One region of the Nonomuraea marmarensis genome, then DNA from elsewhere that is predicted to be linked to it. Evidence: riboswitches for the same ligand, from Rfam matches in the RefSeq annotation. Region 1 holds a riboswitch; the other holds the start of a gene.
What was found. A riboswitch is a leader RNA that binds a small molecule or an ion and turns the genes downstream of it on or off. The one in region 1 is predicted to bind cobalamin.

Region 1 (7,176 bases):
CCCTGCGCCTGTCGCGGTTGACCGTCGGGACCGTCCGACGGCTCGTGCCGTCCTGCGGCGGCGCCGTCCTCGGAGGCCGGTGCCGCTTGGGGTCCCGGCCCGTCATCCGCCGATGGTGCCGGAGGTCCCGCGCTGTCGTTCGCCGATGGTGCCGGAGGTTCCGTGGCGTCGTCCGCCGGGCCCGGCTCCCCGTCGCGCCGGCCGCCACCTGGCGGGTCGTCGGGATCGTCGTCGTCCGACGTGCGTTCCAGCAACTCCTCCAGCAGCGACTCGTCCAGTCCCGGCGCGTCGAATGGATCGCGCCGCCGCCGGTGCGGCAGCGACAGGCGAGCCGCCGCCCGTACGTCCTCCGTGGTCACCGCGTCGCGGCCGTGCCAGGCGGCATGGGCGATGGCGGCGTTCGCCGTGACCAGGTCGGCGCGCAGGCCGTCCACCTCGAACGCGGCGCACACCGTCGCGATCTGCCGCAGCCGAGCGTCCGGCAGCCGGACGGCGGGCATCCGGGCCCTCGCCCGTGCGATCCTGACCACCAGCGCCGACTCCTCGGCCGTCCACCGGGCCGCGAACGACTCGGCGTCGGCGTCGAAGGCGAGCCGCCGCCGTACCACCTCGGCTCGTTCCGCCGGATCACGGGACGCCTTCACCTCGACCGTCAGCCCGAACCGGTCCAGCAGTTGCGGCCGCAGCTCGCCCTCCTCCGGATTCATGGTTCCCACCAGCAGGAACCGGGCGGGATGCCGTACCGACACCGACTCGCGCTCCACATAGCACGTGCCCAGCGCCGCCGCGTCGAGCAGCAGGTCCACGAGGTGGTCGTGCAGGAGGTTCACTTCGTCCACGTACAGGACGCCGCGATGCGCGGCCGCCAGCAGGCCGGGCTCGAACGCCTTCACCCCTTCCGTCAGCGCCCGCTCGACGTCGAGGGCACCGACCAGGCGGTCCTCCGACGCGCCGACCGGCAGCTCGACCAGCGCGGCCGGGCGGGTCACCGCTGCGGAGCCGGGCTCGTGCGGGCCGTCCGGGCACTCGGGATCGGGCGCGACCGGGTCGCAGGCGAACCGGCACCCGGGTACGACGTCCACGGAGGGCAACTGGGCGGCCAGCGCCCGGACGATGGTGGACTTGGCGGTGCCCTTCTCACCGCGTACCAGAACCCCGCCCACGCGCGGTGAGACGGCGTTGAGCACCAGCGCCAGCTTCAGGTCATCGAGACCGACGACGGCGCTGAACGGGTAGGTGACGATCAAAACAGAACCTTCCGGTTGACATGGGCGACCCGCCAGCCGCCCCGGGTGACGGTCAGCTCGGTGGTGGACAAGGGCGCGAGGTCGAAACGGGCGGCTGCCACCGGGCCCAGCCCCAGCACGTGGCCGAGCGCGGCCCGGATCGCTCCGGCATCGCACACGACGACCCCGGGAGGTTGCGAGCGCGTCTCGTCGAGCCGTCCGGCTTGCGAGCGGACCTCCTCCAGCCATCCGGCGACCCGCGCCGCCAGCGCGGCCAGGCTCTCGCCGCCGTGCGGCGCCGCGTGCGGGTCCGAGAGCCAGCTCGCCAGCGCGTCCGGCTCCTCCCGGGCCACCTGCTCGTACGCCAGTCCGCGCCACCGGCCGCAGTCCGCCTCCGCGAGGGCCGGTGTCGTGACCGGCTCCAGCCCCATGGCGACGGCGGTCTGCAGGGCCGCCCGGCTGGGCGCGACCCACGCTTTCGACCCGGCCACGGCCGCGACCTTGGCCAGGCTCGAAGCGTCGGCCGGCTCGTCCGCGGGGAACCGGGCCGCCCGCATCCCCGGCGTGCTGGCGTGCCGGACGAACAGCACCCCGCTCAGCCCGATGCCGCAGCCACGGGAACGGCCCCGGAGCGGCGCGCCGCCCGGTCGCTGACCCAGCCGAACAGCACGCCGAAAGCCGCCCAGAAGACGAGCTGCGTCCCCAACGACGCCAGCCTGAACTCCCACAACAACGTGGCGGGGAACCCCTCGGGCACCTCGTCGACCGCCGGCAGCAGCAGCCACGCCGCCACCACCGGCACCAGGAAGGCGCCGGCCGCCGCGCTCCACCGTGCCCACGGGCCCGCGGAGACCCGGCGCGCGGTCGCCACCGCGATCGCGGTGGCGGCCAGGCCGACGAGGAGCATCACCACGTAGAGCAGCGTGCGGCCGTTGATGGTCTCCGGGTCTCCCACCGCCGGCGGGTTGGCCGGATATTTCACGAACGGCACGAGAATGACCGCTACGAACGCCGTCCCGGCGGCGGCGAGCGCCAACCCCCCGTCCGACCGGGGACCGACGCGCCCGCGCAAGCCGGCGAACACGAGGGCGAAGACCCCTCCCACGGCGAGCCCGTAGAGCCCGGTGGCGAGGAAGAGGCCGGCCTTCTGCACCGGCCTGCTGACCACGGCCTCCTCGCCGTGGTCATGTCCGGCCTCCGCAGCGGGAGCCGCCTGCTGCCCGGCCTTCTCGGCCGGAGGCGCCTGCTGCGCGGCCTCCTCCAGGGCGATCGCGCCGTCCACGCGCGGCTCGCCGAAGGCGAAGGCGAAGCCGCCCGCGACCAATCCGGCCAGCAGGCCCACGAGCAGGCCCCTGACCAGCAGGGTGCGTACCATCCGGCGCGCCTAATGGCACGGCACGCCGAGCAGATGCCGCCCGTCGTGCATCAACTCGTGCAGGAAGGTGCCCGCCTGGGAGACGGCGCCGTTGTCCATCAGCACCAGGTAGGCGACGAGCAGCAACAGGGGTACGGCCAGCAGCCAGAGCCGCAGGCGTGGGAAGGGAATGGTGGAAGGAGTGGTCAGGCCACTCATACAAGCCTCCTCAGGGATGACGCGTCCCGCCGGCGAGGTCACGGTCGCCAAGCGACCTGGCTCCCGGGATCTACGTCCCGGATACAGTGGCGCGTCCGCACCGGCTTCTCACCGGATTTCCCTTGGACAACCGTGAAATCTACCGGAACGTATCCTTTCCTCCCCTTCGCGTCAACAGTCCCAGTTCACTGGGAGGTCGGGCCGTACGCGGAGGGCGGAGGCTCATCCTCGTCCGCCAGCGCCAGGACCTCGGGCCGCAGGATGGCCGACGCCCCCAGGACCTCGACGCCCAGCAACCGGCCGTCCGCGTCGAAGTCCAGCACGATCTCCCCTGGCATCCCTTCCCGCTCCACCAGGAACTGCGACTCCGCCTCGTCCTGGCCGATCTCGTCCACCAGGTAGATGTAGGCGACGTCGTTCTCGGCGTCGTGTTCGATCCGCAAGTCAGGTCCTTCGGCGATGGTCATTTCCTCTTCCAGATAGCAGAAATGATGCCGCCTCTCTTGTTCTCCACGACGCGGACACTCTCGGTCTCGTAGACGGTGGTGCCCGGCTGGTTGCCGGCCCTCTTCTTCCCGCTCTGCTTCGTCTGCTCGATCATGTCGTCGCTGATGCCCCGCTGGGCCTGGCGGTCGGCGGCATGCGCCGTGGTGCCGTCCGTGCTGTCGGCCCGCCCGCCGCTGTTCCGCCGGCCGCCGCCGCGGCGGCCGTTGCCGCCCCTTCTCGCGTTGTTGTTGCTGCGGCCCATCGAGGCCATGTAGTCGCGAGCGTGGCGGGGACCGGTCGTCGCCCTCGGGCCCACCGTGCGCGGCCAGGTGATCCTGGGTCCGCCGGCTCCGGCGAGCGCCGGGCGGCGCATGTTCTCCAGGACCCGGCGGAAGGGCTGGGTCACGCCGCGGGCGAGCGCCGGGGCGATCACCTTGCCGGCGCCCTCGGCGCCCTCACGCTGGATCTTGCCGATCAGGGCGCGGGAGCGGAGCATCTCCGCCGTCGCCATGGCGCCGCCGAACGGCCCACCGGCCAGGAACGCCCTGGCCACGCGTACGGTCGTGATGACGGCGGCGGTGCCGACCGCGACCTTGACCCCGGTCGTGAGCCAGGCGGTGTTGTCGAGCACGACCGGGGCCGATCTGGCCGCCGCGATCGCCTGGCTCTGGTGGCCGCCGTTGCCGCCGGTCTCGTTCCAGTAGCCGGCCAGCTCGGTGCTGCCTTCGCCACGGTAGGACTCCTGCGCCCCGCGCATCGTCGCGTCGGCCCGCGCCGCCGACGGCTCGGCCATGGCGAGGACGGTACGCCAGGCGTCGGCGTCCTTGTGGATCTCGTCCTCGTCGACGTTCGGCCACGGCACGCCGAGCGCGATGAGCATCGCGTGGGCTTCTTCCGGGAGCGTCACGCCCATGTCAGACCCACCTGTCCTGGACGCCGCTCACCTGCTGCCCACCGGCATCGTCGGCGGCCTGGATGGTGGCGGAGGTGCCGGTCAGCCCATCCCCGCTGTCGCCCATGACCATGGACTGCCCGGTCATGGCCTGCAGCCCCATCATGCTGGCCTCGGCGTACGGGCCGACGAGCATCGACAGCAGTCCGTCGTCTCCCCATGAGGCGCCGCCGAGGCCGCGTTCCCTGAGCCGTTGCAGCGCCGCCGCGTAGTCCTCACCGTGTGCTCGCATCTGGGAGCCGTACCGCTCCACAGACTCGTGGTCGATCTCAAACCCCGAACTCATGCAGGAGACCCTAACGCGGAACACCCGATGAATACACGATGATCATAAATTTCGTGATCCATCTCCCTATGGACAAGATCAATACGACTTTGTGTCAAACTGGCGACTTGTCACTGCCTAACTGCGGGAGTCGATCATGCCGGCGCCTTCACCCGAGGCCGATGTCGAACAACTGGAGCGGATCTTGCGACAGGGCGGGGAGATGATGACCCGCCTGCGCCAGGCACAGGCCGAGATGCGCAAGGTGACGGGGTCCGCGGAGACCTCTGACGGCCTGGTGCGGGCCGTCGCAGACGGGCAGGGCGGCATCGTACGGCTGCGGCTGGACCCGCGCGCCATGCGGCTCGACCACGCGGTCCTCAGCCGGCAGGTGACGGCGGTGCTGCAGGCGGCCCAGCAGGACGCCGAGACGCGGGCCCAGCGGATCGTGGACGAGGCCCTCGCCGACACCGCGCACCTGCCCGCGCCGCTCGACGAGACCTTCGTCCGCGACCGGGTCGAGCAGGTGGCCCGCAACTTGATCGACTGAGAGGTGAACGTGTACGACTCCCGCATGGACCCGGCCGACATCCGCGACGAGGACATCAGCCGGGCCGAGGACGAGGCGGACCGGATCGAGACCTGGATCAACCGCGCCAGGGCCGACCTGGACGAGCTCAAGGGCACCGGCGAGAGCCCGTCCGGCACGGTGACGGCCACCGTGGCGGCGAACGGCAGGGTGCTCGACGTCGCCATCGCGCCCCGCGCCATGCGCCTGGACAGTCAGACGCTGTCGGAGGAGGTGCTCGCGGCGGTCGCGCAGGCGGGTCAGGACGTGACGCGCCGTACGGAGGAGCTGATCCGCGAGGGCCTGCCAGGCTTCGACCCGGCGGCGGCCACCGCCCGGATGGAGCGCATCATGAACACGGAGTGGCCGTAGCGTCACCAATGAAGCGGAACATGCGTTCGCCCATCGCCAAAGGCTGCGGCCGGCCCGTGAATCGATGCACGCCGACGCCGAATCCCGCCTGCGGATCCGACACCCACTCCCGCTCGAATCCGCATTCTTCGAACCAGTCGCAAATGAGCGGAACCCGGTCCGGCGCGCCGCGATGCCGAGTCCAGATGACGGTGCCACCGGTCGCGCACAACCGCGGGCAGAAGCCGATAGTGCGCTCGATGTCCTCATCGGTGATATTGCCGAAGATCCCGCAGGTCAGCACGATATCGGCCGGCACCATGCCCCGGTAATGATCGGCGAGCGCGGCGTCACCCGTCACCACCTCGACCCGATCCAGCCGGGCAGCGGCCGCGCTCCGGGCGACCGCGGTGTTGCGCGGATCCAACTCCACAAGACGCGCCCGCACGTCGTCCCGACGCGAGTGATCGACCAGCACGTCAAGAAGATCATGGCCCTGTCCCGAGCACAGGCTGATCACCTTCACCGGACCAGGTGAACAGGACTCCAAAGCCAGCCTTATCCGATCCTGAACCACCCGCAACCGCCGTGCCAGCCTTGAATCCGGGCGATCGTATTCGTCGTGCCACGCCTGCCAGTCCATGGCTGCACCCTACGGGCTGAAAACAGGTTGTTCCCGCCGCGGCGCCACTGACAACATCCCACCATGCCCACATTCTCCGCACATGACGGAACCAATCTCGCGTACCACATGTACGGCGACGGATCCCCGGTGATCTGCCTACCCGGTGGCATGCAGGACTCGGCCTACCTCGGCGAACTCGGCGGCCTGTCCGCTCACCGGCAGCTGATCATGCTGGATCTCCGGGGCACCGGCGAGTCCGCGATCCCGGAGGACGCCACCTCCTACCGCTGCGACCGCCTCGTCGACGACGTCGAGGCCCTGCGCCATCACCTCGGTCTCGATCGGACAGACCTGCTCGCGCACTCCGGCGGCGCGAACCTCGCGGTGCTCTACGCGGCCCGGCACCCCGAGCGCATCGGCAAGCTAGCCTTGATCACCCCGAGCGCCATGGCCGTCGGCATCGAGATCACCGGGCAGACGCGTCGCGAGGTCGCGCGGCTCCGTACGGACGAGCCCTGGTTCCCGGGAGCGTACGCGGCGCTGGAGACGGTGACGGCAGGCAAGGGCACGGACGGCGACTGGGCGGCCATCGCGCCGTTCAGCTACGGCCGATGGGACGCGGTGGCTCAGGCTCACCACGCGGCCGAGGACAAGCAGCGGAACTGGGAAGCCGCCGCCGCCTTCGGCGCCGAAGGCGCCTTCACCCCGGACGTCACGCGCGCGGCACTCGCCACGTTCGGCGCGCCGGTCCTGCTGCTCGCCGGAGAGGGGGATGTGGGCGCCCCGCCCCCCGTCATGGCCGAGTACACCGAGTTGTTCCCGAACGCCACGCTCGTCGTTCAGTCCGGAGCGGGCCACTTCCCCTGGCTGGACGACGCCGAGCAGTTCGTGGCGACCGTCGCCGCATTCCTCGGCTGACGACCGGCTAACGGGACAAGGCGCCGTCCTTCACACCGACCTGCCGGCCCACGTCGTCGGCCTCCGCCGCGACCAGCACCACCTCGAGGAGACCGGGAAAACGCGTCTGTAAGTCCTCGCGGCGCAACAGCACGAAGCAGCGGGTGCCCTCCTGGCGCGTGCGAGTGAGCCCGGCGTCGCGCAGCACCCGCAGGTGGTGGCTGAGGGTCGAC
Region 2 (7,176 bases), on a different contig from region 1:
GTGCACCGAAAGTTCACCCTATTCTGTGTGCCGCTCCAGGGATTCGAACCCTGAACCTCCGCCTCCTGAAGACGGCGCCTCTGCCGGTTGGGCCAGAGCGGCTGGGCCCCGGGCCTGGCTGGCGTGGGCCGTGCCCGGGGCGAGGGCCTGGTCCGGCCGGGGGGCGCCATTCCCGTCGGCCAGGCCGTGGCCCGCGGCCCTTTTCTTTCAGGGCCGTCGTCCGAGTGGCAGGATTCGAACCTGCGGTGCTCCTGCTCCCAAGGCAGGCGGGCTGAACCAAACTGCCCCACACTCGGTCATGAATGAAACAAGCCGCCTCGGATATGTCCGAGACGGCTTTCCGCGAAATCCCGTACGGGATTATCCGGAAAGCAGCGGCTCGGGGAGCAGTCGGGGGAGACTCACTTCGCCGCCTTTCTCTTCGTCGCTGGACAATCTCTACGGTAAACCCGTGATCAGCACGCCTGCCACCTATTTAACATCCGGGGTCTCGACGCGGAAGCGGGGCAGGGCGTCCGGGAAGTTGTCCCTGACGTAGTTCACCAGGAACTCGCGTACGTCGCACTTGAGGTCCCAGGAGGACGGCGAGTCTGCGGCGCTCATCAGGGCGCGCAGTTCGACCAGCCCGTTCGGCAGCACGTCGGTGACCTGCAGCGTCCAGTCCTTCTGGTCCCACAAGGGGTTGCCCTGCAGGAACTCGTACAGTGCCTCGCGTAGTTTCTGCACCGGCACCGTCCAGTCCACGCGCAGGAAGACGACGGCGAGCACCCGGCTGCCGTGCCGGGTCCAGTTCTCGAACGGGTTCTGGGTGAAATAGGAAACCGGCAGGACGAGGCGGCGTTCGTCCCACAGCCGGAGCACCACATAGGTGAGGGTCAGCTCCTCGATCCGGCCCCATTCCTTCTCGACCACGACCACGTCGTCGAGGCGGAGCGCGTCGCTGAAGGCGAGTTGGAGCCCGGCGAGCGCGTTGCCGATGGTCGGCTGGGCGGCGATGCCGACGACGGCGCCCGCGATGCCCGCCGAGGCGAGCAGCCCCGCCCCGAGCGCCCGTACCTGCTCGAAGGAGAAGAGCATGGCGCCGAGCGCGATCACGATGATGACCGCGGCGGCGATGCGGCGGACCAGCGCGATCTGTGTCATGATCCGCCGCGCCCGGCGGTTGCGATCGCCCTCGATCAGCACCAGCCGATCGAGTACGACGTCCGTCAGCGCGAACGTGGCCTGGATGATCAACCACGTGACCGTGCCGATCGTCACCAGGCCGAGCACCCGCTCGACCGTGGCCGCCATGCCGCGCTCGGCCGGCGAGTCGCCGAAACTCCCCGGCCCGAACACCAGGTTGAACGCCACCACGGCGGCCACCGTGAACGCGGGCCACGTGCAGTGCTCCACCAGGTGCCGGGCGAGCGCGAATCTGCGCCCGACCCTGTTCAGCACCCGCCGAGCCAGCTCAACCAGGAGGATCGAGCCGATCATCGAGACCGCGAGAATCAGCCAGCCCGCCGGAGACTGCACGCTTTTGCCCCCAATGTCTAGAAAGACTCGTCAAAGGTCACATTGCCCTCAACTGCCACTTGGTAAGCCGAAACCCGACGTTCGAAGAAATTGGCCAGCTCCTGCACATCCTGCAACTCCATGAACGCGAATGGGTTCGCCGAGCCGTACCTGCTGGGCAGGCCCAGCCTGGCCAGCCGCTGGTCGGCGACGTACTCCAGGTACTGGCGCATCTGCGCGACCCCCATGCCCGGCATGCCGTCGCCGCACAGGTCCGCGGCGAAGGCCAGCTCGGCGGCCACGGCCTCCTCCAGCATGCGGGTGACTTGCTTGCCCAGTTCGTCGTCGAACAGCGTGGGCTCCTCGGCCCTGACCGTGTCCACCACGCTGAACGCGAACTCCATGTGCATGGACTCGTCGCGGAACACCCAGTTCGTCCCGGTGGCCAGGCCGCCGAGCAGGCCGCGGGAGCGGAACCAGTACACGTACGCGAAGGCCCCGTAGAAGAACAGGCCCTCGATGCAGGCGGCGAAGCAGATCACGTTCAGCAGGAACTGGCGGCGCTGGCCGGCCGTCTCCAGCCGGCGCAGGCTCCCGATCGAGTCGATCCACCGGAAGCAGAACTCCGCCTTGTCGCGGATCGAGGGGATGTGCTCGATCGCGGCGAACGCCTTGACCCGCTCGTCGGGATCGGGGAGGTACGTGTCCAGCAATGTCAAATAGAACTGCACGTGCACCGCCTCCTCGAACAGTTGCCTGCTCAGGTAGAGGCGCGCCTCGGGGGCGTTGACGTGCTGGTAGAGGTTGAGCACCAGGTTGTTGGCCACGATGGAGTCGCCGGTGGCGAAGAAGGCGACCAGGCGGTTGATCAGGTGCCGTTCCTGGGGCGTCATCCTGGCCAGGTCGGCGAGGTCGTTGTGCAGGTCCACCTCCTCGACCGTCCACGTGTTGCGGATGGCGGCGCGGTAGCGGTCGTAGAAGTCCGGATAGCGCATGGGGCGCAGGGTGAGGTCCATGCCGGGGTCGAGCAACATCAGAACGTTTCCTTACTGGCAGGCTTCGCAGATCTCCGGGTTCTCCAGCGAGCAGGCCACCGCCGCCTCGACCGGAGCCGCGACGGTGGTCTGGGCGATCCTGGTGGCCGGGCGGGAGCGCAGGTAGTAGGTGGTCTTCAGGCCCTGCTTCCACGCGTACGCGTACATCGACGAGAGCTTGCCGATGGTGGGGGCGGCCATGAAGAGGTTCAGGGACTGCGACTGGTCGATGTACGGCTGGCGGGCGGCGGCCAGGTCGATCAGCGCCTTCTGCGGCAACTCCCAGGCTGTGCGGTAGAGCACCTTGAGGTCGTCCGGGATGCCGGGGATCGACTGGATCGAGCCGTCGGCGCGCTTGATGTCGTCCCGCATCCGCTGCGTCCACAGCCCGCGCGCCTGCAGGTCGGCCACCAGATAGCGGTTGACCTGCAGGAACTCGCCCGACAACGTCTCGCGCTTGAACACGTTGGACACCTGCGGCTCGATGCACTCGTAGCAGCCGGCGATGGAGGCGATCGTGGCGGTCGGGGCGATGGCGATCATGAGCGAGTTCCGCAGGCCGGTCGCGGCGATCTTGTCCCGGACGGCGTCCCAGCGCGGCGACGTCGCGACGTAGTGGTCCGGGTGCAGCACTCCCCCGGCCGCCCGCGTGTCGGCGTACGACGGGTGCCGGCCGCGCTCGGCGGCCAGGTCGGCCGAGGTGTCGTAGGCGACCAGGGCGATCTCCTCGGCGATGCGCGTGGACAACTCCAGCGCCCGCGGCGAGTCGAACGGCAGTCGCAGCGTGAAGAACACGTCGGCCAGGCCCATCACGCCCAGCCCGATCGGCCGCCAGCGCTTGTTGGCCGCCTCGGCCTCGGGCGTCGGGTAGAAGCCGAGGTCGATGGTCCGGTCCAGGAAGCGCACGGCGGTACGGACGGTGCCGCGCAGCCGCTCCCAGTCGACGTCGGCGCCCGTGAGGTGCGCCGCCAGGTTGATCGAGCCGAGGTTGCAGACCGCGGTCTCCCCGTCGCTGGTGACCTCGAGGATCTCGGTGCAGAGGTTCGACAGGTGGATGACGTTCTCGGGGCGGGCGGTCTGGTTGGAGGCGCGGTTGGCGGCGTCCTTGAACGTCATCCAGCCGTTCCCGGTCTGCGCCAGCGTGCGCATCATCCGGCCGTACAAGGTCCTGGCGGGAATTTGGCGGCTAAATCGCCCCGAAGCCTCATAAGCCCGGTACGCGGCCGTGAACGCGTCCCCGTACAGGTCCGTGAGGTCGGGCACCTCCTTCGGGTCGAACAGCGACCAGAGCTCGTCCGCCTCCACCCGGCGCATGAACTCGTCCGGCACCCAGTTCGCCAGGTTCAGGTTGTGGGTGCGGCGGGCGTCTTCGCCGGTGTTGTCGCGCAGCTCCAGGAACTCCTCGACGTCGGCGTGCCAGGTCTCCAGGTAGACGCAGGCCGCGCCCTTGCGCCGCCCGCCCTGGTTGACCGCCGCCACCGAGGAGTCGAGCGTACGCAGCCAGGGCACGATGCCGTTGGAGTGGCCGTTCGTGCCCCTGATCAGGGATCCCCGCGAGCGCACCCGGGTCCAGGCGATGCCGATGCCGCCCGCGTACTTGGACAACCGCGCCACCTGCCCGTACCTGTCGTAGATCGACTCCAGCTCGTCGCGCGGCGAGTCGAGCAGGAAGCACGACGAGAGCTGCGGCCGGCGCGCGCCCGCGTTGAACAACGTGGGCGAGCTGGGCAGGTAGGACAGCGTGGACATCAGCGCGTAGAGCTCGGCGGCCTCGGCGACCGACTCCGACAACCCGCAGGCCACGCGCAGGAAGAAGTGTTGCGGCCGCTCCAGCACCGCCCGCGTCTCGGGATGGCGCAACAGGTAACGATCATAAACAGTACGCAAGCCGAAATATTCAAATCTGCCGTCCGCCTCCGCGGCGACCAACGCGTCCAACTCGGCGGCGTGCGCGGCGACGAACTCCGCCAGCCCGTCCTGGATCAGCCCGGCGGCGTGGGTGGCGGCGATGGACTCGGAGAACGAGCGGACTCCGTGCCCCGCGGCCTCGTCGGCGATCTCCTCGGCCAGCAGCCGGGCGGCGACCCGGGAGTTGGCCGGGTCGGTGATCACCCGGGCGGCGGCTTCCTCGATGGCCAGGCGGCGGTCAACCTCAACGATCTGCGTCACGTGCTCTCTCTCCTCGCGAGCGAATCCCCCGTGAGGGCACGCGAAAGCACGGCGGCGCGCACCGGCTCCCCGGCCCTCCCTCGAGGCCCTGGACACTTCTCGCCGGGCACGTGGCCCGGCGCCGCCGGCAGGTCTTCGGGCTCGCGGGCGCGCTTGACGCTCCTACTGGCCGTCGCTTCCCGGATCGCTCCAGTGCTCAATGACGGCGGTCGTTCCCGCTCACCGCTGCGGGGCAGCCCCGGAATCGCACCGGGTTCCCTTTTGCTCCGCCTCCGAAGAGGCGAACCAGCGACGACGAGGATCCTACATCTAGTGGCCGTTTCCGCAACCGATCCCGCATCTTGTGGCTCTCGTCGTGTCGAGCAGCCCGAGATCCCGCAGCACGGCGCGGGTGCGCTCGACCTCGGTGCCGAGCCACGCCTCGAAGTCGTCCCCGCTGAGCGGGATCGAGATCCACCCGTTCGCCCGGCAGGCCGACTGCCAGCCCGGCGAGCCGGTCACCTCCTCGCACATGCGGATGGCCACCTCGCGGCTGTCGTCCGTCATGGCATCCGGCCCGACGGCCGCCACCCAGTCCGCGAAGTCGACCCGTACGCCAGACTCCAGCAGCGTCGGCACGTCGAGGTCCGGCACCCGCGCGGCCGAGGACACCGCGAGCGCCCTGACCCGGCCGTCGCCGATGCTGGCGCGCCAGTCGGAGAACAGTCCCGCGGCGGCCGCGGCCTTGCCGGACAGCAGCGCGGTGACGGCCTCCTGGCTGCTGGGGTAGCCGGTGTAGTCGACCTGCCGGGTGTCCGCGCCGAGCCCCTTGGCGATCAGGCCGAACAGCAGGTGGTCGGGCTCGCCCTGCGGCCCTCCGGCCAGCAGCGTCTGACCGGGGTGGGCGAGCAGGTGGGCGCCGAAGTCGTCGAAGTCCTTGAACAGCGAGTTGCCGGGCACGACGACAACCTCGACGTCGCCGGTGAGCCTGGACAGCGGGGTGGCGGTGTCGGCCAGCGTCTGGCCGTTGTTCAGCTCGGCGGCGGCCAGCGCGGGCAGGCCGGTCACCGTGATCTTCGTGCCCGTGCCCGTCTCGTACCCGGCCGCGCGGGCCGCGCCGGAGAACGCCCGGCAGACCCGCGCCCAGCGCTGCGCGCCCGGGTTGATCGAGAATCGGGTACGCAGTGCGCCCACGTTGACGTGCTCCGTGCCGCAGCCGGCCGCGCACGCAGCCACGCCGAGCCCCCATGCGAAGAACCGCCGACGGCGCATGTGTCTCTCCTCCCGGAGTTTCCTACTACTCCAGGTTATTGACACATTACGGGCAGCCACACATGGGGGTCTATAATCACGAAAAGTCGTGAAAAGTCGTGAAAAGTCGGAATTCATCCGGCTTTCTTGCCGACCCCCGCCATCAGGGAGGACGGCAGCGACCAGTCGCCCACCAGCTTGGGCCGGTCGGGACGCCAGTCCACGGCCTGCACCAGTCCCGGAGGTTCCAGCGGGAAGTCGCCGAAGAACGCGCGGATCTCGGCGGGCGTGCGGTCGGCGCCGCCGGTGGACGAGCCGCGATGCGCGCCCGAGGCCCGCTCCTCCGCCAGCCGCCCCATCGTGGTGGCGTGGGTGATCGCCAGGTAGCTGCCCGGCGCCACCCTCTCGCGAAGGACGGCCACCGCGCGCTGCGGCTGGGCGGAGTCGGGCAGGAAGTGCAGGATCGACACCAGCAACACCCCGACCGGTTCGTCCAGGTCGAGGAAGCCGCCGACCCGGGCCAGCACCTCGTCCGGATCGAGCAGGTCGGCCTCGACGAACACGGCCCTGCCCGTACGTCCGAGCAGGACCTTGGCGTGCGCGCCCACCACCGGGTCGTGATCGACGTAGACGACCCGGGCGGCGGGTGCCATCTCGTGCGCGCTGCCCTGAGTCGGCAACCCGCTGCCCAGGTCGAGGAATTGGCGCACTCCGGCGGCGGCCACGTAGCGGACGGCACGCTGGAGGAAGGCCCGGTTCGCGCGGGCCAGCGGGACCGCCTCCGGGATCAGCTCGGCGAGCTGATCGGTGGCCTGGCGGTCGACCGCGAAGTTGTCCCTCCCGCCGAGCATGTAATCGTACATGCGTGCGAGGTTGGGCCTCTCATGGTCGAACTGCCGCACAGTATCGAATTTATGTCGGCTCAAGCTAGAAAACACTACCTTGAGGCGATTGTGGCTGAATTTACGTTAATTATTCGACCGTTACGCTCTTTGCAAGATTGCGTGGCTTGTCCACGTCGCGGCCGAGCGCCACGGCGGCATGGTACGCGAGCAGCTGGAGCGGGATCGTGAGCAGGATCGGGTCGAGCTCGATCTCGTTCCTGGGGATCACGATCACGTCGTCGGCCAGCTTGGCGTCGGGCTCGCGGTGGCCAACCATGAGCACCTGGCCGCCCCGGGCGCGGATCTCGCCGAGCGTGGTGAGGTTCTTGTCGAGCAGCTCGTCGTCGGGCACGATCGCGACC

Region 2: linked by a shared signal. The riboswitch ahead of ACFLIM_RS25895 (ribonucleoside-diphosphate reductase subunit alpha) and the one ahead of ACFLIM_RS13600 (CbtB domain-containing protein) in region 1 are both predicted to bind cobalamin.

The regions. Positions count from the first base shown of each region.
Region 1 is NZ_JBICRM010000007.1:119,169-126,344, reverse strand. It holds gene ACFLIM_RS13615 (putative cobaltochelatase) at 1-1,247, opposite strand, end outside; gene ACFLIM_RS13610 (histidine phosphatase family protein) at 1,244-1,816, opposite strand; gene ACFLIM_RS13605 (CbtA family protein) at 1,822-2,601, opposite strand; gene ACFLIM_RS13600 (CbtB domain-containing protein) at 2,611-2,799, opposite strand; adenosylcobalamin (AdoCbl) riboswitch at 2,801-2,948, opposite strand; gene ACFLIM_RS13595 (DUF2283 domain-containing protein) at 2,985-3,242, opposite strand; gene ACFLIM_RS13590 (hypothetical protein) at 3,263-4,198, opposite strand; gene ACFLIM_RS13585 (hypothetical protein) at 4,200-4,523, opposite strand; gene ACFLIM_RS13580 (YbaB/EbfC family nucleoid-associated protein) at 4,660-5,052, shown strand; gene ACFLIM_RS13575 (YbaB/EbfC family nucleoid-associated protein) at 5,056-5,442, shown strand; gene ACFLIM_RS13570 (SAM-dependent methyltransferase) at 5,420-6,064, opposite strand; gene ACFLIM_RS13565 (alpha/beta fold hydrolase) at 6,128-6,964, shown strand; gene ACFLIM_RS13560 (ArsR/SmtB family transcription factor) at 6,972-7,176, opposite strand, start outside.
Region 2 is NZ_JBICRM010000016.1:120,472-127,647, forward strand. It holds tRNA gene ACFLIM_RS25875 (tRNA-Leu) at 29-102, opposite strand; tRNA gene ACFLIM_RS25880 (tRNA-Pro) at 220-296, opposite strand; gene ACFLIM_RS25885 (mechanosensitive ion channel family protein) at 472-1,518, opposite strand; gene ACFLIM_RS25890 (ribonucleotide-diphosphate reductase subunit beta) at 1,536-2,531, opposite strand; gene ACFLIM_RS25895 (ribonucleoside-diphosphate reductase subunit alpha) at 2,544-4,700, opposite strand; cobalamin riboswitch at 4,810-5,005, opposite strand; gene ACFLIM_RS25900 (tripartite tricarboxylate transporter substrate-binding protein) at 5,010-5,951, opposite strand; gene ACFLIM_RS25905 (SAM-dependent methyltransferase) at 6,065-6,868, opposite strand; gene glmS (glutamine--fructose-6-phosphate transaminase (isomerizing)) at 6,903-7,176, opposite strand, start outside.